Regions from separate parts of the Litoribrevibacter euphylliae genome, predicted to be linked through region 3. Evidence: predicted binding sites of a transcription regulator. Region 3 holds the regulator's gene; each other region holds the start of a gene.

What was found. The regulator LexA, encoded in region 3, represses DNA repair genes until DNA is damaged. The targets are predictions, from matches to a motif close to TACTGTNTANNTANACAGTA.
Region 1: ruvC (crossover junction endodeoxyribonuclease RuvC) is a predicted target of LexA. The motif match lies at 1,302-1,321, and genes of this name have one in related genera.
Region 2: recN (DNA repair protein RecN) is a predicted target of LexA. The motif match lies at 6,508-6,527, and genes of this name have one in related genera.

The regions. Positions count from the first base shown of each region.
Region 1 is NZ_JBHRSZ010000002.1:922,540-930,567, reverse strand. Features, by position in the region: gene aspS (aspartate--tRNA ligase) at 1-1,239, shown strand, start outside; gene ruvC (crossover junction endodeoxyribonuclease RuvC) at 1,354-1,878, shown strand; gene ruvA (Holliday junction branch migration protein RuvA) at 1,904-2,518, shown strand; gene ruvB (Holliday junction branch migration DNA helicase RuvB) at 2,555-3,568, shown strand; gene tolQ (protein TolQ) at 3,780-4,463, shown strand; gene tolR (protein TolR) at 4,511-4,957, shown strand; gene tolA (cell envelope integrity protein TolA) at 4,966-5,925, shown strand; gene tolB (Tol-Pal system beta propeller repeat protein TolB) at 5,931-7,265, shown strand; gene ACFOEK_RS05800 (OmpA family protein) at 7,345-7,932, shown strand.
Region 2 is NZ_JBHRSZ010000001.1:79,761-87,788, reverse strand. Features, by position in the region: gene carA (glutamine-hydrolyzing carbamoyl-phosphate synthase small subunit) at 1-1,097, opposite strand, end outside; gene dapB (4-hydroxy-tetrahydrodipicolinate reductase) at 1,415-2,224, opposite strand; gene dnaJ (molecular chaperone DnaJ) at 2,377-3,516, opposite strand; gene dnaK (molecular chaperone DnaK) at 3,661-5,586, opposite strand; gene grpE (nucleotide exchange factor GrpE) at 5,714-6,331, opposite strand; gene recN (DNA repair protein RecN) at 6,549-8,028, shown strand, end outside.
Region 3 is NZ_JBHRSZ010000001.1:281,415-289,442, forward strand. Features, by position in the region: gene ACFOEK_RS01150 (aminoacyl-histidine dipeptidase) at 1-1,281, shown strand, start outside; gene ACFOEK_RS01155 (TIGR01621 family pseudouridine synthase) at 1,283-2,080, shown strand; gene ACFOEK_RS01160 (SMP-30/gluconolactonase/LRE family protein) at 2,175-3,305, shown strand; gene ACFOEK_RS01165 (DUF924 family protein) at 3,313-3,918, opposite strand; gene ACFOEK_RS01170 (hypothetical protein) at 4,178-4,984, shown strand; gene lexA (transcriptional repressor LexA) at 5,106-5,741, opposite strand; gene ACFOEK_RS01180 (hypothetical protein) at 5,914-7,227, shown strand; gene ACFOEK_RS01185 (TetR/AcrR family transcriptional regulator) at 7,470-8,028, shown strand, end outside.

The DNA of each region.
Region 1 (8,028 bases), on a different contig from region 3:
GTACCAAGTCGTACACATGAAGGTAACTTCTTTGCGTTACCTCAGTCCCCTCAGCTGTTCAAACAGTTGTTGATGGTCTCTGGTATGGATCGTTACTACCAGATTGCTAAATGTTTCCGTGACGAAGATTTGCGTGCAGATCGTCAGCCAGAATTTACACAGATCGATATCGAGGCGTCTTTCGTTTCTGAAGAAGACATTATGTCGATCACTGAGAACATGATCCGTGACTTGTTCAAGAACACCTTAGGTGTGGATTTGGGTGCTTTTCCAAGAATGCCTTACTCTGAAGCGATGGAAAAATACGGCAGTGATAAGCCAGATATGCGTATTCCGCTAGAGTTGGTGGATGTTGCTGATCTGATGACTGACGTGGACTTCAAAGTATTCAGTGGCCCGGCAAACGATCCGAAAGGTCGTGTAACTGCACTTCGTCTTCCTAAAGGTGCTGAACTGACTCGTAAGCAGATTGACGAATACACCAAGTACGTTGGTATTTATGGTGCGAAAGGTCTGGCTTACATCAAAGTGAACAACAAAGACGATTTGGAAGAAGGCTTGCAGGCGCCAATCGTTAAGTTCCTACCGATTGAAGTACGTAAAGCGGTTCTTGAGCGTACTGGTGCTGAAAATGGCGACATCATTTTCTTCGGTGCAGATTCAGCGAAAGTTGTAACAGAAGCCTTGGGTGCATTACGTTGTAAGCTGGGTGAAGACATGGACCTTTACACTTGTGCTTGGTCTCCGCTTTGGGTTGTGGACTTCCCAATGTTTGAAGAGACATCGGATGGCGGTTTGACGGCTATTCACCACCCATTCACCGCGCCTTCTTGTTCACCGGAAGAGCTGAAAGCAAATCCTGCTACCGCTTTGTCTCGAGCGTATGACATGGTTCTAAATGGTTGTGAGCTAGGTGGTGGTTCTATTCGTATCCATGACCAAGAAATGCAACAAGCGGTATTCGAAATTCTTGGTATCTCTGAAGAAGAACAAGCGGAGAAGTTTGGCTTCCTATTGGATGCATTGAAATTCGGTGCTCCACCGCACGGTGGTTTGGCGTTCGGCTTGGATCGTCTTGTGATGTTAATGACAGGTTCTGATTCAATCCGTGAAGTAATTGCCTTCCCGAAAACTCAGAGTGCAAGTTGTATGATGACTGATGCTCCTGGAGAAGTTTCTAACAAGCAGCTTCGTGAGTTGAACATCAAGCTAAGAAAGTCGGCAACTGAAGAGAAGTAATTCGTTCATTTGTCAGAAAAGGCTCCTAAATGGAGCCTTTTTTATTTCCGGGTGGAAATAATAACTGTATTTTAATACAGTATGGTTTGGTGAGCTTATAAAGCAGGTTTTTGAATGGCCATTATTCTAGGAATAGACCCAGGCTCCAGAATTACGGGTTACGGCGTAATTAATACATTGGGAGCAAAGCATGAGTACATTGCCAGTGGCTGTATTCGTGTTAAAGGGGAATCTTTGCCAGAAAAGTTAAAGTACATTTTTGATGGCGTGAATCAGGTCATCGATACATATATCCCTCAAGAAATGGCCATTGAACAAGTCTTTATGTCCAAGAATGCGGACTCTGCATTAAAACTGGGACAAGCTCGTGGTGCCGCGATAGTGGCTGCGACCACTCAGTCACTTGAGGTTTATGAGTATGCAGCTCGACGAGTAAAGCAATCCGTGGTTGGTAAGGGCAGCGCTGATAAGACACAAGTCCAGCACATGGTGATGACCTTGCTTAAATTGCCTGGAATGCCTCAGGCGGATGCTGCCGATGCCTTAGCCATTGCTCTGTGTCATGCAAATTCCAAAGTAAGTATGGTTCGCATGGGTGGCGCGAATGCGGTTCGTCGCGGCCGGGTTCGAACAGTTTAATTATTCTTAATAAAGGTAGTGTCTGGTGATAGGTCGAATTAAAGGGACTCTTGAAGAAAAAAATCCCCCTCAATTATTGGTGGATGTAAACGGTGTGGGCTATGAAATCGAAGCGCCGATGACCACGATTTATCAAGTTGGTGACGTGGGCAAGGCTGTATTGCTCTACACGCATTTAACCGTAAGAGAAGATGCTCACTTACTGTACGGCTTTATTTCGAAGGAAGATCGTACTCTCTTTAAAGAATTAATTAAGGTGAATGGCGTCGGGCCAAAAATGGCGTTGGCAATTTTGTCGAGTTTGGATGCCGATCAGTTTGTTGGGTGCATTCATGCAGAAGATGCCTCTTCGTTAGTGAAACTTCCGGGGATCGGTAAGAAAACCGCTGAGCGACTCATTATTGAAATGAAAGATCGTTTAAAAGATTGGAGCGGTGTGTCGACTGCATTACCATTAGAAGCTGCTGCAGGCTTGGAACCTGAAATCAATGCCAATGCTGATCTTGAAGCGGAAAGTGCTTTGATTGCACTGGGCTATAAACCAACCGAGGCGAGTAAGTTGGTTAATGCCGTTAAAGGTCAGGCGAATACCAGTGAAGAATTGATTCGCTTAGCATTAAAAAGCCTTTCGAGAAAATAATTCCGGGTTATGTACCCGATGTTTGGAATATAGAAGATGTTAGAACCGGATCGTTTGATTTCAGCTCAACCCGTAACCAACAATGAATCGAATCAGGATCGTGCGTTACGTCCTAAGCAGTTGGCTGATTATGTGGGGCAACCTGAAGTCCGGGATCAAATGTCGATCTTCATTGAGGCTGCCAGAAAACGAGAGGAAGCGTTAGATCACACGCTTATTTTTGGTCCACCTGGTTTGGGTAAAACCACACTGGCAAACATTATTGCCAATGAAATGGGGGTGGACATTAAAACCACCTCCGGGCCTGTTTTAGAAAAGGCGGGTGATTTGGCGGCTATGCTGACGAACCTTGAACCGCATGACGTTCTCTTTATTGATGAAATTCATCGTCTGAGTCCTGCTATTGAAGAAGTGCTTTATCCGGCGATGGAAGATTATCAGCTCGATATCATGATCGGTGAGGGGCCGGCGGCTCGTTCCATTAAGTTAGATTTACCGCCGTTCACGTTAGTCGGGGCTACAACTCGAGCAGGTTTGTTAACGTCGCCGTTGCGTGATCGCTTTGGTATTGTTCAGCGCTTGGAATTCTATTCAGTAAAAGATCTCACCTATATCGTTCGTCGTTCGGCTGAAAAGTTAGGCATGACCATTGATGAAGAGGGGGCAGCGGTCGTTGCCCGTCGTTCACGCGGAACCCCACGTATTGCTAACCGTTTGCTTCGTCGTGTTCGTGATTATGCGGAAGTGAAGTGCAATGGTGTGGTTGATCAGGACGCAGCAGATAAAGCACTTAATATGTTGCATGTGGATCAGCATGGTCTGGATCACATGGATCGACGTTTACTATTGGCGATGATTGAAAAGTTCGATGGTGGCCCGGTTGGTGTGGACAGTTTAGCCGCAGCCATCAGTGAAGAACGAGACACCATTGAGGATGTATTGGAGCCTTATCTGATCCAGCAAGGTTTTATTATGCGCACGCCTCGTGGTCGTGTAGTCACAAATAGCGCTTACCTCCATTTCGGTTTGGATCTTCCTGATTCTGATTAATTGAGTTTCTTGGTAAAGCCTGTCCACTTGCGAAGTTTTCCTTCTTTTTAAAGGCTCTGTGGATGAAGTTTTACGCAAATCGTGTATATTGTTGAGCCAACCTTTGAACTAATCAATGAATCTAGGTTCTTAACTGGAAGAGCTCAGATTTCACTTTAAGTAAGTTGTCACAAAAAAGAACAGCCATCATTTCGTCGAAAAGGATTAAACAATGCAAGAGCAATTATCAGTTTGGCAACTGGTGAGTGATGCATCACTTCTTGTTCAATTAGTTATGCTAATTCTGGTTTTGGCTTCAGTTATTTCCTGGGCCATTATCGTTCAAAGAACACGTATTCTTTCGGCGGCTAAGCGTTCTGCAAATGAGTTTGAAGAGCGCTTTTGGTCGGGAATGGATCTCGCACAATTGTACCGAGAAGTATCAACCAATCCTGATCCTGACAGCGGTCTGCAAAATATTTTTCGTGCAGGGTTTAAGGAATTTAGTCGTTTGCGCCAGCAAGCAGGTGTTGATCCAGATGCCATCATGGAAGGAACACAGCGAGCGATGCGTGTAGCTTGTTCAAAAGAAGCTGAAAAGCTTGAAGAAACGCTTCCATTCCTGGCAACCGTTGGTTCAACCAGTCCGTATATTGGTCTTTTCGGAACCGTTTGGGGGATTATGAACTCCTTCCGAGGCTTAGCGACTATGAAACAGGCTACGTTAGCCGTTGTTGCTCCTGGTATTTCTGAGGCCTTGATCGCGACCGCAATCGGTTTGTTTGCTGCCATTCCTGCCGTTATTGGTTACAACCGTTTTTCGGCTGTAGCTGATGATATTGTTGGTGGTTATGAAACCTTTGCTGATGAATTTTCGGCCATTCTTCACCGTAAAGTTCACGTATCCCAGCACTGATTGAGCTGATAAATCATTATGCGTGTTCAGGTTAAGAGGTAAGAATTATGGCATCTCCTCAACCCATTCGAGGAAGTAACAAAAAGCACCGCCCAATGTCTGAAATTAATGTAGTTCCCTACATTGATGTGATGTTGGTGTTGTTGGTGATCTTTATGGCAACTGCACCTTTATTGACCCAAGGTGTCAGTGTTGAGTTGCCCAAAGTTGATTCTGAATTGATCGATGAAACCAAACAGGCTGATCCGTTGGTGATTTCCATCAATAAGTCGGGTGAATTTTATTTGTCGATCAGTGCCAGCGAAAAAAAATCCATTGCTCTTGATAAGCTGATCATTAGGGTTAAGGCTGCTCGATCTCAAACACCTGATGTGGCGGTATTGATTCGAGGAGATCAGCAAGTGGCTTATGGCAAAGTTGTTACTTTGATGGCGCAGCTACAACAAGCTGGTATTGAAAATGTTGGTTTAATAACTGAACCAGCAGAGAGCTAAGTGTCCGCATGGAAGAACTGAAAAGCTTCAAAAAACCTTTGTTGATCTCGCTGGCAGTGCATCTTGCTTTTGTGCTGTTTCTGTTGGTGGACTGGGGCTTTGAGCACGATCAAACCAAGGTCGTAGAAGTCCCTCATGTAAAGGCCTCTCTGGTCAGTGAAGACCCTTTCAAACAGCAGAAACAAAAAGATTTAGCTGAAAAGCGTAAGAAATGGGAAGCTGAGCGTAAGCGTCAGGCTGAGCTGGAACGTAAGCGTGTTGCTGCTGAGAAGAAACGCATTGCGGATAAGAAACAAAAAGACGCAGAAAAAAAACGTAAGTTAGCGGAACAGAAGCGCAAAGAAGCTGCCAAACGAAAAGCTGCGGAAGAGAAGAAAAAGCAAGAAGCGTTAGCGCTTAAGAAGAAAGAAGAGGCGCGTAAGAAAAAAGAAGCTGAGCAAAAACGTTTAGCGGAAGAAAAGAAAAAAGCAGAACAGCTTAAAGCGAAACAAGAAGCTGAGCGACTCGCAAAAGCAGAATTAGAGAAGCAAGAAGCAGAGCTTGCCAGACAGGAAGAAGAGCGCAAGCGGAAAGCGCAAGAACAGAAAGAATTAGAAGCGCTTGAAAAAGAGCTGGCCGAGCTTGAGAAACAAGACTCTAAAAAACAGTCGGACAAGAATCAAAAGAGTAATAACAAACCTCTAGATCAGGTGGTAGCTATTGTTCAGGAGTCTGTTATAGCCAATTGGACTCTTCCGCCAGGAGCAGAGCCGAATCAGGTGATTTTAGCGTGGCTGTATTTTCTACCGGATGGTGATTTAAGGGATGTTAAGGTGGTTAAATCTTCTGGAAATACTGCTTTAGATCGAAGTGTTGAGAAGGCAGCATGGAGTATGGGGAATATTCCTGAAATCAGAGATTTATCTTCTGATGACTTTAAGAAGCTAAATAAAGGCTATGTGTTTACTTTTGTTCCGCCGAGTAAGTGATATTTATGAGAACTAAATTGATACTAACAGTGTTATTGGCTCTTTGGGGGGCGTCTTCAGGTGCTCTTGCAAGTGAAGATGGTCCAAGAATTAGTATTTTAATCACCAAAGGCGTTGAAAGTGCTATTCCTGTGGCTGTTGTTCCCTTTGCTTGGCAGGGCAATAATGCTCTGCCAGAAGATGTTTCGGGGATAGTTTCCAGCGACTTATATCGAAGCGGTTATTTTGATTTGTTGCCAGTTGGCAACATGTTAAGCCTTCCGCACAAGTCTGAAGATTTTATCTATGCCGATTGGGAGCGAACCAATCAGGATTTCGTATTGATCGGACAAATTGGCTTTGATGCGGTTAAGCGTGAATATCAAGTTCGTTATGAGTTGTTTGATATTTTCCTGGGGCAAAGTGTGCTTGCGGAAGTTGTTCCTGGAAAAGAAACCCAACTACGTGACATAGCTCATTACATAAGTGATAAGGTCTATGAAAAGATAACGGGCAAGCCAGGTGCCTTTTCTACTGAAATTGCTTATGTCACGGTTGAGAATGTAAAAAGTAATCCGATGTTTCAGTTGAATATTGCTGATGCGGATGGTGGTCGGGCACGTTATGTGCTTAGATCTGATGAGCCGATTATTTCACCAAGCTGGTCGAATGATGGTAAAAAACTGGCCTATGTTTCATTTGAACGTCGTAAGGGGCAAAAGTTAGGACGCCCAGCGATCTATATTCAATATAAAGAAACGGGCAAAAGAGTGCGGGTTTCTTCTTTTGAGGGTTTAAATGGTGCACCTAGCTGGTCGCCTGATGATCAAAAGTTGGCTTTTGTGTTGTCTCGAGACGGTAATCCGGAAATTTATGTTCTGGACCTTCAGACGAAAAAGTTGTCTCGAAAAACTCGACATTACGCAATCGATACAGAGCCAAGTTGGACACCGGATGGAAAAGGCATTATTTTTACCTCTAATCGAATTGGAAACCCACAGATTTATAGGTTGAGTCTTGCAACTAATAAGGTTGAGCGCTTAACATACCATGGAGACTATAATGCGCGAGCACAGATGACACGGGATGGTCGTTATTTAGTTATGGTGCATCGCAGTGAGGGAATTTTCCATATTGCAAGACAAGACTTGCAAACAGGACGAATTAAAGTCTTAACTGAAAGTGATCTCGATGAATCACCGAGTGTTGCACCTAATGGTGGAATGGTGATCTATGCTACTAAATATAGAGATCAAGGAGTGTTGTCGGTAGTATCCATTGATGGTGAGGTAAGTATGCGCTTACCATCAAGTAAAGGAGATGTACGTGAACCTGCGTGGTCACCTTATCTAAGACGGTAGCTCTTCAGACACTGGCAGTTTAGATCGAAAAGAATATTGAATTGAAACTGATAAACCTAACTGGATCATGGGAAAGATTATGGACTTAACGCCATTCAAGAAATTTGCACTAGTATCTTTGTCTGCTGCTGTACTTACAGCGTGTGGCTCAAACCCAACTCAAGAAGAGACTTCGTCTTCGGCATCAACTGCAGGTTCTTCAACGGCTTCTGAAACCGCTGGTTCTTCTGCAACTACTGCTGGTACTGGTGAGTCTTCTGGCGTGAACGGTCAGGCTATGACAGGTCAGTCTACTGACTCTATGGCTGAGAACGCGATGTCTGAAGCATCTGCAGCGAAAGATGCGGCAATGACTGCGTTGACTGTGTTCTACTTTGACTTCGATAAGTCTGAAGTGAAAGGTCCTGCATTAGACGCGTTGAAAGCGCACGCTGCTTATTTGAAGGTGGACTCAGGCGCTAAAGTAAACCTTGCCGGTCATGCTGATGAGCGTGGTACTCGCGAGTACAACTTAGCTTTGGGTGAGCGTCGTGGTAAGGCTATTGCTCAGGTTTTGATGTCTGAAGGTGTTGCTTCATCTCAGATCGAAGTTATTAGTTACGGTGAAGAGAAGCCTGCTGATTTCTCAAACCACGCTAAAAACCGTCGTGTTGAGCTAAGTTACTAAGTACCTATTTAGTAACATTATTCAATTAGGCTTTGTCTATCTGGCATTGGCTTAATATGAATAGCAGATTAGTGAATAATCTAAAAAGGGCTCGCT
Region 2 (8,028 bases), 200 kb from region 3:
AACAACGGAGCAATATCATGCGGCCCCGGGCTTGCTTCAGGGTGTCCCTGGAAGCTGAAAGCAGGTTTATCGGTGCGACGAACACCTTGCAGAGAACCATCAAACAACGATTTGTGAGTTGCCTCCATATTCGCAGGAAGAGAAGCCTCATCTACTGCGAAACCATGGTTCTGACTGGTAATCATCACTTGCTTAGTTGCAAGATCTTGCACCGGATGGTTACCACCATGATGACCAAACTTCATTTTTACAGTTTGGGCACCACTGGCCAAAGACAACAACTGGTGCCCAAGACAGATACCAAATACCGGGATATTCGTTTCAAGAATTTCTTTAATTGCAGCAATTGCGTAATCACATGGTTCTGGATCGCCTGGTCCATTTGATAGGAAAATACCATCCGGGTTCATCGCTAACACCTCACTTGCAGGTGTTTTTGCAGGAACAACGGTCAAACGGCAACCACGAGCAGCCAACATACGAAGAATATTGCGTTTCACACCGAAATCATAAGCAACCACATGATATGGCAATTCAGCGTCAGACATTGCTTTGTAACCTTCAACCAGATCCCACTCACCATCAGTCCATGAGTATGATTCAGTTACGGTAACCTCTTTAGCTAAGTCCATGCCTTTAAGACCAGGGAAAGCTTTAGCCGCCTCAAGTGCCGCTTCTTCAGTTACATTTTCACCAGCGATGATACAACCAGCTAGCGCACCCTTTTCACGCAACAAACGAGTCAAGCGACGAGTATCAATCTCCGCAATACCGACAATATTGCGATCACGTAGATACTGATCCAATGTTTTTTCTGAACGCCAGTTACTCGCGATCAAAGGCAGGTCACGAATAACCAGACCGGCAGAGTGAATTTCTGTCGCTTCTTCATCTTCTGAATTTACGCCAACATTACCAATATGCGGGTAAGTTAGAGTAACGATTTGACGCGCATAAGATGGGTCAGTCAGAATTTCCTGATAACCAGTCATTGAAGTATTAAAAACAACCTCTCCAGTAGACTGACCATCAGCCCCAATAGAGATTCCTTTAAAAATACTGCCGTCTTCAAGAGCCAGTATCGCTGGTTTACTCAATGCAACCTCCCCGCACAATTTGCTGCTTCACATCGCTCAATATCCAGATCGGACACGAACGGAATGGCTAATTTGTTCTTGGCACGAATAAAATGTAACCGTAAATCGCAAAAAAGCGAGATAGAGCGTGTCGATTAAATCGAATTGGCTCTATCTCGCTTTTTACACATAATCTTTTCCGGCCTTCTATCAAAAATGACAGTGAGTTAATTTCACCCGCCCAAAATTTGGCGCATTTTACGCAATTACTAACCTCATGTCATTAAGATTTTTCAGCTTTTTAAAAGATCATTTTTCAAACAAAAACATTAAGCGGGTTAAATGGCCTTTAGGTCCAATACATCTTGCATATCATACATGCCTGCAGATTTATCACCTAACCACTTAGCTGCACGAACCGCACCTTTTGCAAACGTCATTCGACTGCTTGCTTTATGCGTAATCTCCACTCGCTCACCATCCGTCGCAAACATAACAGTATGATCACCCACAATATCACCAGCACGAATCGTTTCGAAACCAATGGTATCTTTCTTACGCGGCCCTTCCTGACCTTCACGACCATAAACTGCACATTCTTTAAGATCACGACCCAAGGTATCAGCAATCACCTCACCCATACGAACTGCCGTACCCGATGGCGCATCCACTTTATGACGATGATGCGCTTCAATAATTTCAATATCAGTATCGTCACCAATCACTTTAGCGGTCATTTCAAGTAGTTTAAGCGTTAGATTCACACCCACACTCATATTCGGAGCGAATACCACAGGAATTTCTTTAGCCGCTGCATTTAGCTGAGCTTTTTGATCATCATTGAAACCTGTGGTACCAATCACAATTGATTTACCTGCCGCTCGGCACTGTTCAATATTATCCAGCGTCATCTCAATGCTGGTGAAATCAACAAGCACATCAAAATCATTTATTACCGCAGCCAAATTATCCTGAGCAATCACTCCCAATTTACCCACACCTGCAATTTCACCTGCATCCGCACCAACCAAAGAACTTTCCGGATGAACTACCGCAGCAGCGAGCTCAACACCTTCCGCCTGAAAAACCGCTTCAATCAGAGTTTTACCCATACGGCCATTCGCGCCAACAATACCTACCTTAACCACAGTAATCTCCACTTATTGATCAATCCAACACATGCACAATGCGAAGCATTCTAAAACAAAACCAACACATTCTCGACAATACATGCACTCTTCAGAAACAAAAACGCCGACTAGAAAGTCGGCGCTTTGTGTATTTCATTGCTTAAAAGGCATTAGAACTTCATATCTTCAAAAAAGTTCTTAACCCCCTCAAACCATGTATTTTTCTGAGGAGACTGATCTTTACCGTCGTCGCCATCCAAAGTTTGCTGAAATTCTTCCAACAACTCTTTCTGACGTTTTGTTAAATTCACCGGCGTCTCAACTAATACACGACACATCAAATCGCCAGCTCCACCACCACGAACAGAAGTAACACCTTTACCACGCAAACGGAATAACTTACCTGTTTGCGTTTCTGCCGGGATCTTAAGCTTTACACGACCATCCAAGGTCGGCACTTCCAACTCACCACCCAGCGCCGCATCGGTAAAGCTGATTGGCACATCACAATACAAGTGTCGACCATCACGTTGGAAAATAGGGTGTTCACGCACTTCCACTTGAACATACAAATCTCCCGCTGGACCACCATGGGTACCGGCTTCACCTTCACCCGCAAGACGAATTCGATCACCCGTATCAACACCCGCAGGAATTTTCACCGATAACGTCTTCGTTTCTTGAGTTACACCCTGACCATGACAATCCCCGCAAGGATCTTTAATGATTTGACCAGAGCCATGACAACTTGGACACGTCTGCTGAACCGAGAAGAAACCTTGGGACATACGCACCTGACCAGCACCACGGCAGGTACCACAGGTTTCCGGCGTAGACCCTTTCTTCGCACCAGAACCATCACACGTTTTACAATTCACATGCGTACGAATTTTGATTTCTTTAGTAATTCCGCGAACCGCTTCTTCCAGATCCAAATCCAACGGATAGCGCAAATCTGCACCTCGACGAGCACGAGTACGTCCGCCACCGCCGCCAGCACCACCAAAGATGTCACCAAAAACGTCGCCAAAGATATCGCTGAAGTTGGCTCCGCCACCACCAAATCCACCGCCACCTTGGCTCGGATCTACTCCGGCGTGACCAAAACGATCATACGCTTCACGCTTTTCAGCATTAGAAAGAACTTCATATGCCTCGTTAACTTCTTTAAATTTGGATTCTGCTTCCGCATCATCCGGGTTTTTATCCGGATGGTACTTCATCGCCATTCGACGAAAGGCTTTCTTCAGGTCGCGCTCAGACACATCCTTAGAAACACCCAAAACCTCGTAATAATCTCGCTTCGACATAACCCTAACTTACCCATGTAACGAGCGTCTAATAGACATTAAAATTTCACTTCAAACTGACGTACTTAACAAAAAGCCTGCCTTCCCCCGTAGGAGATCAATAAGACTCCATAAAGAGACAGGCAGGCTTTTAAAGATTAAGAATTACTTCTTATCTTCGTCTTTTACTTCTTCGAACTCAGCATCCACAACATCGTCACCCGCTGCTGCATTATCTGCCTGCTCTTGTCCTTCCGCTGCTTGAGCTTGCTCAGCATACATCTTCTGAGTCAAACCTTGTGAAGCTTGAGATAGCGCTTCGATCTTCGCATCAAGATCTTCTTTAGAGGCATCAGTGTTCTTAACAGCCTCTTCCAGATCAGTAATCGCTTTTTCAATCGCTTCTTTCTCTTCAGCAGTAGCTTTATCACCAGCTTCTTCAAGCATCTTACGTGACGCATGAACCAGACCGTCCGCAGTGTTGCGAGTTTGAACTAATTCTTCAAACTTACGATCTTCTTCTGCGTGAGACTCTGCATCCTGAACCATTGCATCGATCTCATCATCCGAAAGACCAGAAGATGCCTTAATCACGATGGATTGCTCTTTACCAGTTGCCTTATCTTTCGCAGACACATTCAAGATACCGTTCGCATCAATATCGAATGTTACTTCAATCTGTGGAACACCACGTGCAGCCGGTGGAATGTCAGCCAAGTCAAAACGACCCAGAGACTTATTCAACGATGCCTGCTTACGCTCACCCTGAAGTACGTGAATCGTTACTGCAGACTGATTATCCTCAGCCGTTGAGAATACTTGAGACTTACGAGTAGGAATGGTTGTGTTCTTCTCAATTACCGGAGTAGACACACCACCCATTGTCTCAATTCCCAAAGTTAGTGGCGTTACATCAAGAAGCAGAACGTCTTTCACATCACCCGCAAGAACACCACCTTGAATGGCCGCACCGACAGCTACAGCTTCATCAGGGTTTACATCTTTACGTGGCTCTTTACCAAAGAAGTCAGTAACAGCTTTCTGAACCAACGGCATACGAGTCTGACCACCAACCAAAATTACGTCATCAATTTCGGTGGTTTTCAAGCCTGCATCCTGAAGCGCAATGCGTACTGGCTCAATAGACTCGTTAATCAAATCTTCAACCAAAGACTCAAGCTTAGCACGGGTCACTTTAACGTTAAGGTGCTTAGGACCTGTTGCGTCTGCAGTGATGTATGGCAAGTTCACATCGGTTTGCTGACTGCTAGACAACTCAACTTTTGCCTTCTCAGCTGCTTCTTTCAAACGCTGAACAGCCAATGGATCGTTGTGTAGATCAATGCCGGTGTCTTTCTTGAACTCTTCTGCCAAGTATTCAATCAAACGCTCATCGAAATCTTCACCACCAAGTGCAGTGTTACCGTTAGTTGCTAGTACTTCGAACTGATGCTCACCATCTACTTCTGCGATTTCAATGATAGAAATATCGAAGGTACCACCACCCAAGTCATATACCGCAATAACCGAGTCACCGCGCTTCTTGTCCATACCATAAGCCAATGCTGCTGCAGTAGGCTCGTTAATGATACGTTTAACTTCTAGACCAGCGATACGACCAGCATCTTTAGTCGCTTGACGCTGAGAATCATTAAAGTAAGCAGGAACAGTAATTACAGCTTCTGTTACTGGCTCACCAAGAAAGTCTTCAGCAGTTTTCTTCATTTTCTTAAGAACTTCTGCAGAAATCTGAGGTGGCGCTTTTTTCTCGCCTTTAACGTTTACCCAAGCATCACCGTTATCCGCTTTCTCAACTTTAAACGCGAAGTGCTTTAGAGATTCCTGAAGCGCTTTTTCATCAAATTTACGACCAATAAGACGCTTAACACCGTATAGCGTATTATCAGGGTTCGTTACTGCCTGACGCTTAGCAGACTGACCTACCAAGATCTCGCCATCTTCGGTATAAGCGATGATGGAAGGAGTAGTACGACCACCTTCAGCGTTCTCAAGAACCTTTGCTTTTTCGCCGTCTAATACAGCAACACAAGAGTTGGTTGTACCTAAGTCAATACCAATCACTTTACCCATAATTTATAACTCCGTAATTCGTACATTGACCGCTTACCGGTCTTAATTCTTTGCTTGCTAACTTAATAAGGACGCTTTTCTGCGTTTCAACCCTAATTACTTAAAAAATCCGCTCAAATGATAAGGATTACGCTTCGGTATCCACCTGTGGCTTGCCACCTTTAGCAACCACGACCATCGCAGGACGAAGCAGACGACCACTTAAGGTGTACCCCTTCTGCATAACCGCAATAACTGTATTGGCAGCAACATCCGGCTGATCAATCATTGACATTGCCTGATGCAATTCCGGATTAAAGGTTTCGCCCATGGGATCAACCGCTTCCAGCTTGAATTTCGCCATCATTTGGTTCAACCCATCACGCGTCATAGCAACGCCATCATATAAAGGCTTAATTGCTTCATTGTCTTTATCTGATTCAGACGCCTGAAGCGCACGATCCAGATTATCAGCGACATCTAACAACTCTTTAGCCATTTTCTCTAAGCCAAACTTATGCGCTTTCTCAACGTCCTGCTCAGCTCGACGACGAACATTCTGCATTTCAGCTTGAGTACGCAATGACGCTTCTTTAACGTCATTCAATTCAGCTTTAGCTTGTTCAAGTTCAGCTTGTAACGCAGCCACATCAACTTCTTCCGAATCAACAGATTCAACAACCTGTTCTTCAGCTGCCGCGACAGCTTCTGCTTGTTCATTTAAGGATTCATTCAACTGCTCTTCTGGCTGATCCACTTGAGACATCAGTTATCACTCCAACAAATTTGTACTTAGTTCTAGTAGGATTTTTCAATTATCGGGTAAATAAGGTTGTTTTCAGGAACTTCAAGGGCCAACACCAAAGAAAATACCTGCTGCAGATAAACGAATAACCAATCACGCTCAAATACTGTACAAAAACACTTGATATACAGTATTTTTACTGTATAAATAACCATAAACATTAATAGAGATTATGACCATGCTCCAACAACTCTCTGTTCACAACTTCGCAATTGCAGACCACATAGAGCTTCATTTAGAAAACGGGTTAACCGTGATCACCGGTGAAACCGGGGCCGGTAAATCAATCATGCTGGATGCACTTTGCCTTGCCTCGGGTGACAGAGCTGACTCGGGAGTAGTAAAGCATGGCGCAGAAAAAGCAGAGATTTCAGCCTGCTTCGATATCAACCGACTTCCTGACGTTCAGATATGGTTAGAAAGAGAAGATTTGAATGATGAAGATCTATGCGTCATTCGTCGCGTTATCACTAAAGAAGGTCGTTCTCGCGGCTATATTAATGGTCGCCCCTGCCCAATCAGCAAACTCAAGCTACTAGGGGAACAACTGGTAGAAATCCACAGTCAACACGCTCATCAATCCTTGATGCAACCTCAGACGCACATTCACATGCTCGATAACTATGCTGGGCATATTGACGCACTTAACGAGCTTAAAAATGCTTATAAAGACTGGCAAACCATAAAAAAACAACTTGTAGACTTAGAGCGTCAGCAAGACGAACTCAATGATAGAAAACAATTGATTAGCTACCAGCTAGACGAACTTGATGAGCTTAATTTGCAATCTGGTGAACTTGAACAAATTGAACAAGATCACCACAGACTATCTCAAGCCGAAGAATTAAAACAACAAAGCTACCAAGTGTTCGAGCTGTGCAGCGGAGAAAGTGGCCCAGCGTCGACCAGTGCAAGAGACCTGCTACGACAGATAACCCACATTACCGATCAAATCAATGATCAACACCAGAACCTAGAAACTACTAAGGACTTGCTGGCCCAAGCACTGATCAACATCGAAGAAGCATCGAATGAAATTCATTTCTATCATGAATCATTGGAAATAAACCCTGAGCACCTAACTCAATTAAACCAGCGACTAACCGATATTCATGATCTTTCCAGAAAGCACAGAATTGCCCCGGAAGAAATCCCTCATATTCATCAACAACTGGCGGAAGAGCTTTCAATACTGAACGATGAAAACAACTCACTTGATGCTCTTCAACAAAAAGAAGCAACAGCCAAAGAATCATTTCTAAAAGCCAGCAAACAAGTCCATGAACAACGTAAAGCGGCTGCCGAAAGATTTGATCAATCAATCATCGAGCAACTGACTCGTTTAGGCATGACTCAGTGTAAGTTCAGCACGCGAATTGATGCATTAGATTTATCAAAGGCGAATCATCTAGGGCTCGATTCGGTTGAGTTTGAAGTTTCATCCAACCCAGGCCAACCATACCAAAGCCTAGCTAAAGTAGCCTCAGGCGGAGAACTTTCGAGAATCAGCTTAGCCATTCAAGTAGTAAATGCCTCTCAAAGCCAAATCCCTACGCTGATTTTTGACGAAGTCGACGTTGGCATCGGTGGTGCAACGGCCGAAATAGTCGGAGAACTACTGCAAAAAATAGGACAATCAGGCCAAGTAATTTCTGTCA
Region 3 (8,028 bases):
AATGCAGTGTCTGTGGTGATGCAAAGCCACATTGATATGGTGCCTCAGAAGAATGCAACTACGTCACACGATTTTACCAAAGACCCGATTCAGGCGTATGTTGAAGGCGATTGGGTCACTGCAAAAGGCACGACCTTAGGGGCAGATAATGGCATTGGCATGGCGGCTATCTTGGCTGTGATGTTTGCAGATGAGGACTCGGGGATTGTTCATGGTCCATTAGAAGCGCTTCTGACCGTTGATGAAGAAGCCGGTATGACCGGTGCTTTTGAGTTAAAGGAGTCGTGGTTCAACAGCAAGGTATTATTAAACCTCGATACTGAAGAGGAAGGCGAGCTGTATGTCGGCTGTGCTGGCGGTGTTGATGTGACCGTGAATTGGCCTGTGGCTAAAGTGCCGGTGGATGCAGAGGCTTGTGTTGCCTACGAACTCAGTGTTACTGGTTTGAAAGGTGGCCATTCAGGGATCGATATCCATAAAGGCCGTGGTAATGCTAATAAATTATTGAGTCGTGTTTTATTGGCGCTCACTAAAGCGTGTGAAATCTCCATTGCTGAATTGCAAGGAGGGACTTTACGTAATGCCATTCCTCGTGAAGCCTTTGCTACCGTTGTGCTGCCTAAAGGCCAAGAAAGCGCTTTTCAATCGGTTATTGAACGAGTCACAGAATACATTACGGATGAATACGATTATGTGGAATCGGATTTAATGATCCGAACCAAATCAACCGAAACGCCTCAATCGGCAATGGATATGCAAGCGGTTACCGGGTTGCTAAACGCCATTGTGACTTGTCCAAACGGTGTGCTTAGAAACAGCGATCGTTTCGAAGGAGTGGTGGAAACGTCCAGTAACTTGGGCATCGTCACTTTGGAAGATGAATTAGTGTCGTTGAAATTTATGACGCGCAGTCTTAAAGATCATGCTCGTGATAATGCGGTTCAGCGTATCCGAAGCTGTTTCGAACTCATTGGTGCGGATGTGGAAGCGTCTGGTGCTTATCCTGGTTGGGCACCAAGCTCAGATCCTTCGCTATTGAAGTCAATGAAGTCTGTCTATCAAACTTTGTTTGATCAGGTGCCGGGTACACAAATCATTCACGCAGGTTTGGAGTGCGGTATCTTAGGGGCCAAATATCCTGAATGGGACATGATTTCTTTTGGTCCCACCATTACCGGCGCCCATTCACCGGATGAGCGAGTTAACATCCCCTCTGTTGCACGCTTTTGGGATTATTTGTTGGCGGTATTGAAGCACTTGGCAGGAAAGCAGTCTGCGTAATATGCCTGATATCAATAATTTGACCGAATCCGCTGTGATGGATTTTTCGAGGATTGAGATCGTTTATGATCATGCGGACTTTTTGGTGATCAATAAACCCGCAGGTGTGAGCGTTCATAAGGACGATCAAAAGCAAGGATTGGTTGGAGGGTTAGCGGAGTTTCTAAAGCTCCCTAAACTCTACCTGGTTCATCGTTTGGATAAGATGACTTCTGGTTTGTTGATTCTTGCAAAGACTGAAGACGCCAATCGGATGTTAAGTGGTCTATTTCAACAACGTGCAGTGTCTAAGTACTATCTTGCTCTCTCCGATAAAAAGCCCAAAAAGAAACAGGGGCTAATTAAAGGAGATATGGTGAAAGGCCGGGGCGGTAGTTGGATGCTGGTTAAGAAGGCGGATAATCCTGCGATTACTCAATTCTTTAGCTTCAGTGTCGCCGATTGTTTCCAAGAAAATGAACAGTCAAAGCCTGCCGGATTACGTCTCTTTGTGCTAAAACCTCATACGGGAAAAACCCACCAACTTAGGGTTGCGATGAAGAGCTTGGGTGCTCCGATTTTGGGCGACGCGCGTTATTACCCTAAGCCTGCTGAGCATAATTCTTCAGCTTCTAGCGAAGCACGACCTGAAATTGATCGTGGTTATTTACATGCTTGGCGATTGAGCTTCACCTATCAGAAACAAAGCTATGATTTGATAGCAAACCCGAGCAGTGGCAAGTATTTCTGTCATGAACATTTTGATGCTTATTTAAATTCGTTAGGCCATCCAAAGTATTTGGCTTGGCCAACGCTCTAAATAGCAATAGTAAGTAGTGTGAAGAAATAAGCTTTGAGAAATATCTGAGCCGTCCGATAAAGGGTTATGGAAATTATAATAAGTAAGAGGATGTATGAAAAAGCTAGCTGTATTGTTAACCCTGATTTTCGTGGGGCTGCTGAGTATCTGGTTGAGATACACAGAATCCGAACATTACCCAGACTTAAGTTCCGAACCGCTATTGGACGAATCCAGTCTTGAACTGGTTGCGTCACTGGATACTCCGCCGGGAAATATTTCTGTAACGTCACAAGGTCGAATCTTCTTGAGTCTTCATCCGGACGCGCATCCTGATATGAATGTAGTTGAGTGGGTGAATGGCGAAGCTAAAGCGTTTCCTGACCCTAGTTGGCAACCGGGAGGTGCTCAGGAATTTGCCTTTCAGCAAGTTTTGTCTATTCGTGTCGATCAGCAAGATCGATTATGGGTGTTGGATAATGGTGTTCACGGGGTAGGTCAACCGAGATTGTTAGCCTTTGATATCAATACCAAAGCCTTGGTTCACCAATATGATTTTGATTCTGATGTGTTTGGTGTGGGATCTCATGCGAATGACTTTCAAGTCAGTGCTGACGGTTACTACATCTATATTACGGATGCCAGTATCTTTGCTAAAACTCCTGCACTGGTTTTTTATAATGTTGATAGAAAAGAAGCTCGACGAGTTCTTGAAAATGATATTTCAGTGCGAGCGGGGGCTTATGAACCAATCGTTCAAGGTCGTGAAATGACCATTGCAGGATTGTTTACTATCAACCCAGGTGTCGATGGCATTGCTTTAAGTCGTGACGGTGAGACTCTGTATTATGCCTCTGTTAGCGGTGATTTCTTGTATTCGATTCCGACTCGCCATCTTAAATATGGGAAGGCGAATGATAAAATTTTGGCAAGCTTTATCGAAGCCGTAGGGCGAAAAACTATGACGGACGGGATGTCGACGGATGCCGCAGGTGGTATATATCTGACCGACATTGAGCATTCGGCCATCATTCGTATGGATGCGGAAGGACACCGTCAGACGCTACTAAAAACTGATCTGTTACGTTGGCCTGATGGCTTGAGTTTTGGGCCTGACGGCTACCTATACATTACCTGCAGTGCTTTGCATCAAGTGTTGGGAAAACTACCGTCAGATATTGCTCAAAATGCGCCTTATCAGGTTTACCGAGTTAAACTCGATGCTGTTGGGGTGGCTGGCCATTGATTCTTTGTCATTGGCCAAAGCTGGAAAACTGGCCCTCAAGATAATTTGTCTCTTCCTTAGTGTTAGTACGATTTAATGCAGAGTTTCTGTGAGGAAATCGGCCAAAACGTTTAATGATGTCTCTGTGTTCTTCTGCAAAACCCACATAATTATCAATGACCTGTTGTTTTTCTTTGGGCACTTCGCGCTTTAAAGAGCTGAACATGCGAATGCAAAGTTCTTGATCGTCCAGGTTCTCTGAGTGTTCCAGAGGCATGTAGAAGAAAACTCGATGCTCAATGGGTAGGGCGAGATCAGTTTTCTCTGATAAACCGAGCTTGCACAACTTTAATGCACGATGATCTCCGGAAAAGGCTCTTTCGGTGCCGCGGTAAATATTCCGAGTAAATTGATCCAATAAGAGAATTAAGGCTAATCGGCCTTGCGCCGTATTTTTCCACGATTTCAGACCTCTTTTAAGTGCCTCTTCTACCAGATGACCAAATTGATGGCTTATCTCAAGGTCGACTTCACTCGATCCTGTCCACCATTTTTGCTTTTGCTCATCCTGTGCAAAACCTGAAGTATCTAAATCACCAAACCAATAGGAAATGATTGCGTTAATATCTTCCATGGGCACTCTAATTCTCTTTATTCTTTAAACAGACAGAACCTACTATTGCGTAATTGAGTAGAGTATAGCAAGTGAAAATGTGAGCGCTTACGATTCATGCTCGATGAGAGTATTGGTTTATTAGATTAAGAGATGATTTGATTAGCGGTTGATTCGTTATTTTCATTCTTTGGATTAGTATTTGTTGTAGAATGCGGGCAATTTAAGCTTAAAGGCCTTTCCGACAACGGAGGGCAATACATACGGGAAGGAAAGGGTTATGCACTTTGAAGTTGAGTTGGAAGTTTCTGAACTAGATTCTTTGAATGCGCTGGAATTTTTATGGGGCCATTTTGATCAACTTTCCAAATCAAAAATTAAAGATGCAATGAACAAGGGTGCTGTATTCCTTGAGCGTAAAGGAGAAAAAAGTTGTTTGCGTAAAGCGCAAACTGATCTCAAAATCGGTGATAAGGTTGAGGTGTATTACGATCAGGAATACCTAAACCGTAAACCGTTACCAGCAGAATTATTAACTGATCAACTGCAGTACAGTGTGTGGATGAAACCGGCGGGTATGCCAATCGAAGGTGAGTTGTTTGGTGATCATCTCTCTTTATTAAGAATCGCGGATCAAACCTTTGAATCTGAGCGCGATGCGTACTTAATGTATGAGTTGGCAGATGACTCAAAGGGCATTCTATTGTTGGTACATCACCGTCGTGCGGCGGCAGCCTTCACGGAGCTTCAGGAGAATCAAGGATTCAGTTTTAAGTATCGAGTGGAGGTGTCTGGTTGTATTGAAGGGAGTAATGAACTGGATATCAATGATGAAGACTACGCGCTGAAAGGTCGTTGTGAACTTGTGAAGTATGTGGAACACACTGATAGCACAATCCTTGATGTCTATTTATCGCAAGGTGATGCGAAAGATATCTGCTGTTATTTCCTAGAGATTGGCCATCCGGTGCTTGGTGATGAGTATATTTCAGGAAATACGGATCGTGATCGTATGCAGGTGGATTTAGTCGAGCTAGATTTTGAGTGTCCGATTTCTGGCGATCCGATGCATTATCGTGCTTATTAGTGGATAGCTTCCACGGGTTCAATTAGAAATAAAAAAGAGGATATTGAGTGAATTCAAATATCCTCTTTTTATTGTCGGCCGATGAGATTTCTTCAGAACCTACAGTGGTCGATCAAATAACTTACAAATCGCCATTACGAATTACGCCAACACCTAATCCTTCGATGTAAACCGCTTCTTCTGTGGTATCGATGATAATGTCTTCCAGATCTTCATTTTCTGGAATCAGGCGTACAATATTGCCTTTTTTGTCTAAGCGCTTCACGGTGACATCATCTCCGATGCGTGCCACGACAATTTGCCCGTTCCGAACATTCTGAGTTTTGTGAACGGCCAATAAATCTCCGTCCAGAATGCCTACGTTTTTCATACTTAGACCTTGAACTCTTAAGAGGTAATCCGCTGGTGGATTAAAGAATTCAGGTTGAACCGGGCAAATATGATCCACATGTTCTTCTGCTAATACTGGTGAACCTGCCGCCACACGTCCGATAACCGGTAAGCCTTGAGGTTGTTCTGGTTCATCATTGGATGCAGAGGCTTCATAACCGGGGATTCTTAATCCACGTGAAGTGCCCGGCATCATTTCAATGGCGCCCTTTTTGGCCAGGGCTTTTAGATGCTCTTCAGCTGCATTCGCTGAGCGGAAGCCCAGTGTCTTGGCAATTTCAGCACGCGTTGGTGGATAGCCTGTGTCGTCGATGTGATTCTTAATCACTTCTAGCACTTCTTGTTGGCGTTTAGTGAGCTTAATCATGAACTGACCTTTTATACAGTTTTGTATAGGTATACAGTATTTTTTGCGTATCGTAAATGGATTTGATAATGTTTTTGATAGGAGAGAGCAGATGCCTATATAGTTGACATATCAATCATTAATTCTCAAGATAGCCCAACCTAAGAACAATTAATAACTATTGGGGTTTCTCTTGTACAAGAATTTGTTTTCTTCGATCCGAACTCTATCCACCCGATCCTTCTCGTTTGTCCCTTTATTAGGCTCGCTTTCTTTGTTGCTTCCTCAGGTTGCTAGCTCTTATGAATTAACTAATGAGGTGACTACTCAGTGGCGGGGTTTTGCTCATGAAGGTGATGCTGATCAGCAACGATCGGATTTCGCGTTAGAGTATCAAGCAGAATTCTTTTATGAAGCAGATTCCGGTAGCGACTTTTTGATTGTTGAGCCTAAATTACGCGTTGATCAACATGACCCTGAAAGAAACTTAATTGATCTTAATAAGGCTTATTGGAATCACCTCGGCGAAGGTTGGGAGTTGCGTGCAGGTATCCACAAAGTCTTTTGGGGTGTTACCGAGTCAAGACATTTGGTGGATGTGATTAATCAGACTGATGCAGCCAGTTCCTTGGATCAGGAAGATAAGCTTGGTCAGCCGATGATCAATACTTCCATCGAATTCGAGTCAGGTATTTTGGACTTGTTCTTATTGGCAGGGCATAGAGAGAGGAACTTTCCAGGAGAAGACGGACGCTTCAGAACCTTTATTCCTATTGATAATGATGCTGCGCAATATGAGTCATCGAAAGAAGAGAAACGCATTGATTGGGCCGCGCGTTGGGTTCAGACCTTAGATGATACCGATGTTGGTGTTTACTTGTTTTCGGGAACAAGCAGGGAGCCTGTATTGGTGTTTAACAATAATTTGTTAGACCCTAAGCTAGAGCCCTATTATCCGGTGATTACTCAATTAGGGCTTGATGTTCAGCATGTCTATGAATCCTGGCTTTTTAAGTTAGAGGCTATTTACAGAAGTGGTTTTGACTATTCAGCTGACAGCGGTGTTGAATCCGACCACCATTATAAAGCTGTTGTGGCTGGATTTGAGTATACGCAAGTCGGCATTTTTGATTCGGCTATGGATCTTGGCTGGATTGGTGAGTATCTCTACGATAGCCGTGGTGAAGATGATCCAGTTGCAACCTTTGAGGACGATTGGTTTGTGGGATGGCGATTAGCGTTCAATGATGTGGATGATACCGAGTTGTTGGCGGGTCTTATCCTTGATCCCAGCAGTTCTGAAAACACGTTGGGCTTGGAGTATAGTCAACGTCTGAGTGATTCATTAGCTTTGGCTGTGGAAGGACGCACCTGGTTTGGTGGGGATAAAGCCCCGGATTCTTTGCAAGAAGCGTTAATGGAGCTTCAGACAGGTGATTCACGCGACAAAATGGCCTCTTTCATGAACGATGATTACGTTGAAGTAAACCTTACGTATTATTTCTAATTCTGAATCTATTTTCTCTGCTTACTGTTTTCTACTTAATAGACCATCGATCTGGGGCATTTTATTCGCTTTAGATCGGTGCGTAGAGAGTAAACGCAGTCTGGTAGAGATGCCGTTTGTCGACTATGTTTATACTCTAGGTTGTATATTCTAATCTTGATGTGATTTCTTATTCCCTTTCCTTGACATGTATTGTGTTCAAACGTATGTTTTAAACAGTTGTTTTTAACGGAGACGCAGTAATGGCCAACGGAAATACGGTCGATAAAATTCTTGATGCAGCGCAGGAGCTTTTTGCAGAACGAGGTTTTGCCGAAACTTCTTTGCGGATGATTACCAGTAAAGCAGGGGTGAACCTGGCCGCTGTTAATTATCACTTTGGATCTAAAGAAGCATTGATTCAGGCAACCTTTGCCCGCTTCTTAACCCCTTTCAGTCGAGAGTTTAAAGATCAACTCAATGCTTATATCCAACAAGTTGGAGAAGATAAAGTCGATATTGCACATATGATTGCGGTACTGGCTTCTTCAGCTCAAGTGGTTGCAGAGAGAAATGACCAAAGCGTTGCTGTGTTTATGCGTCTAATGGGCTTGGCTTATGCTCAAGCACAAGGACACTTACGTAACTATCTCAAAGAACATTATTCTGATGTGTTTAAGCCATTCATGAGAACCATGAAAATGGCATGCCCGGAAATGACGCCTATCGAATGGTTCTGGCGTATTCACTTTGTATTGGGTACTTTGGCGTTTACGATGTCGAGCGTGGATTCTTTGCAAGCCATGGCAGCAAATGATCTTT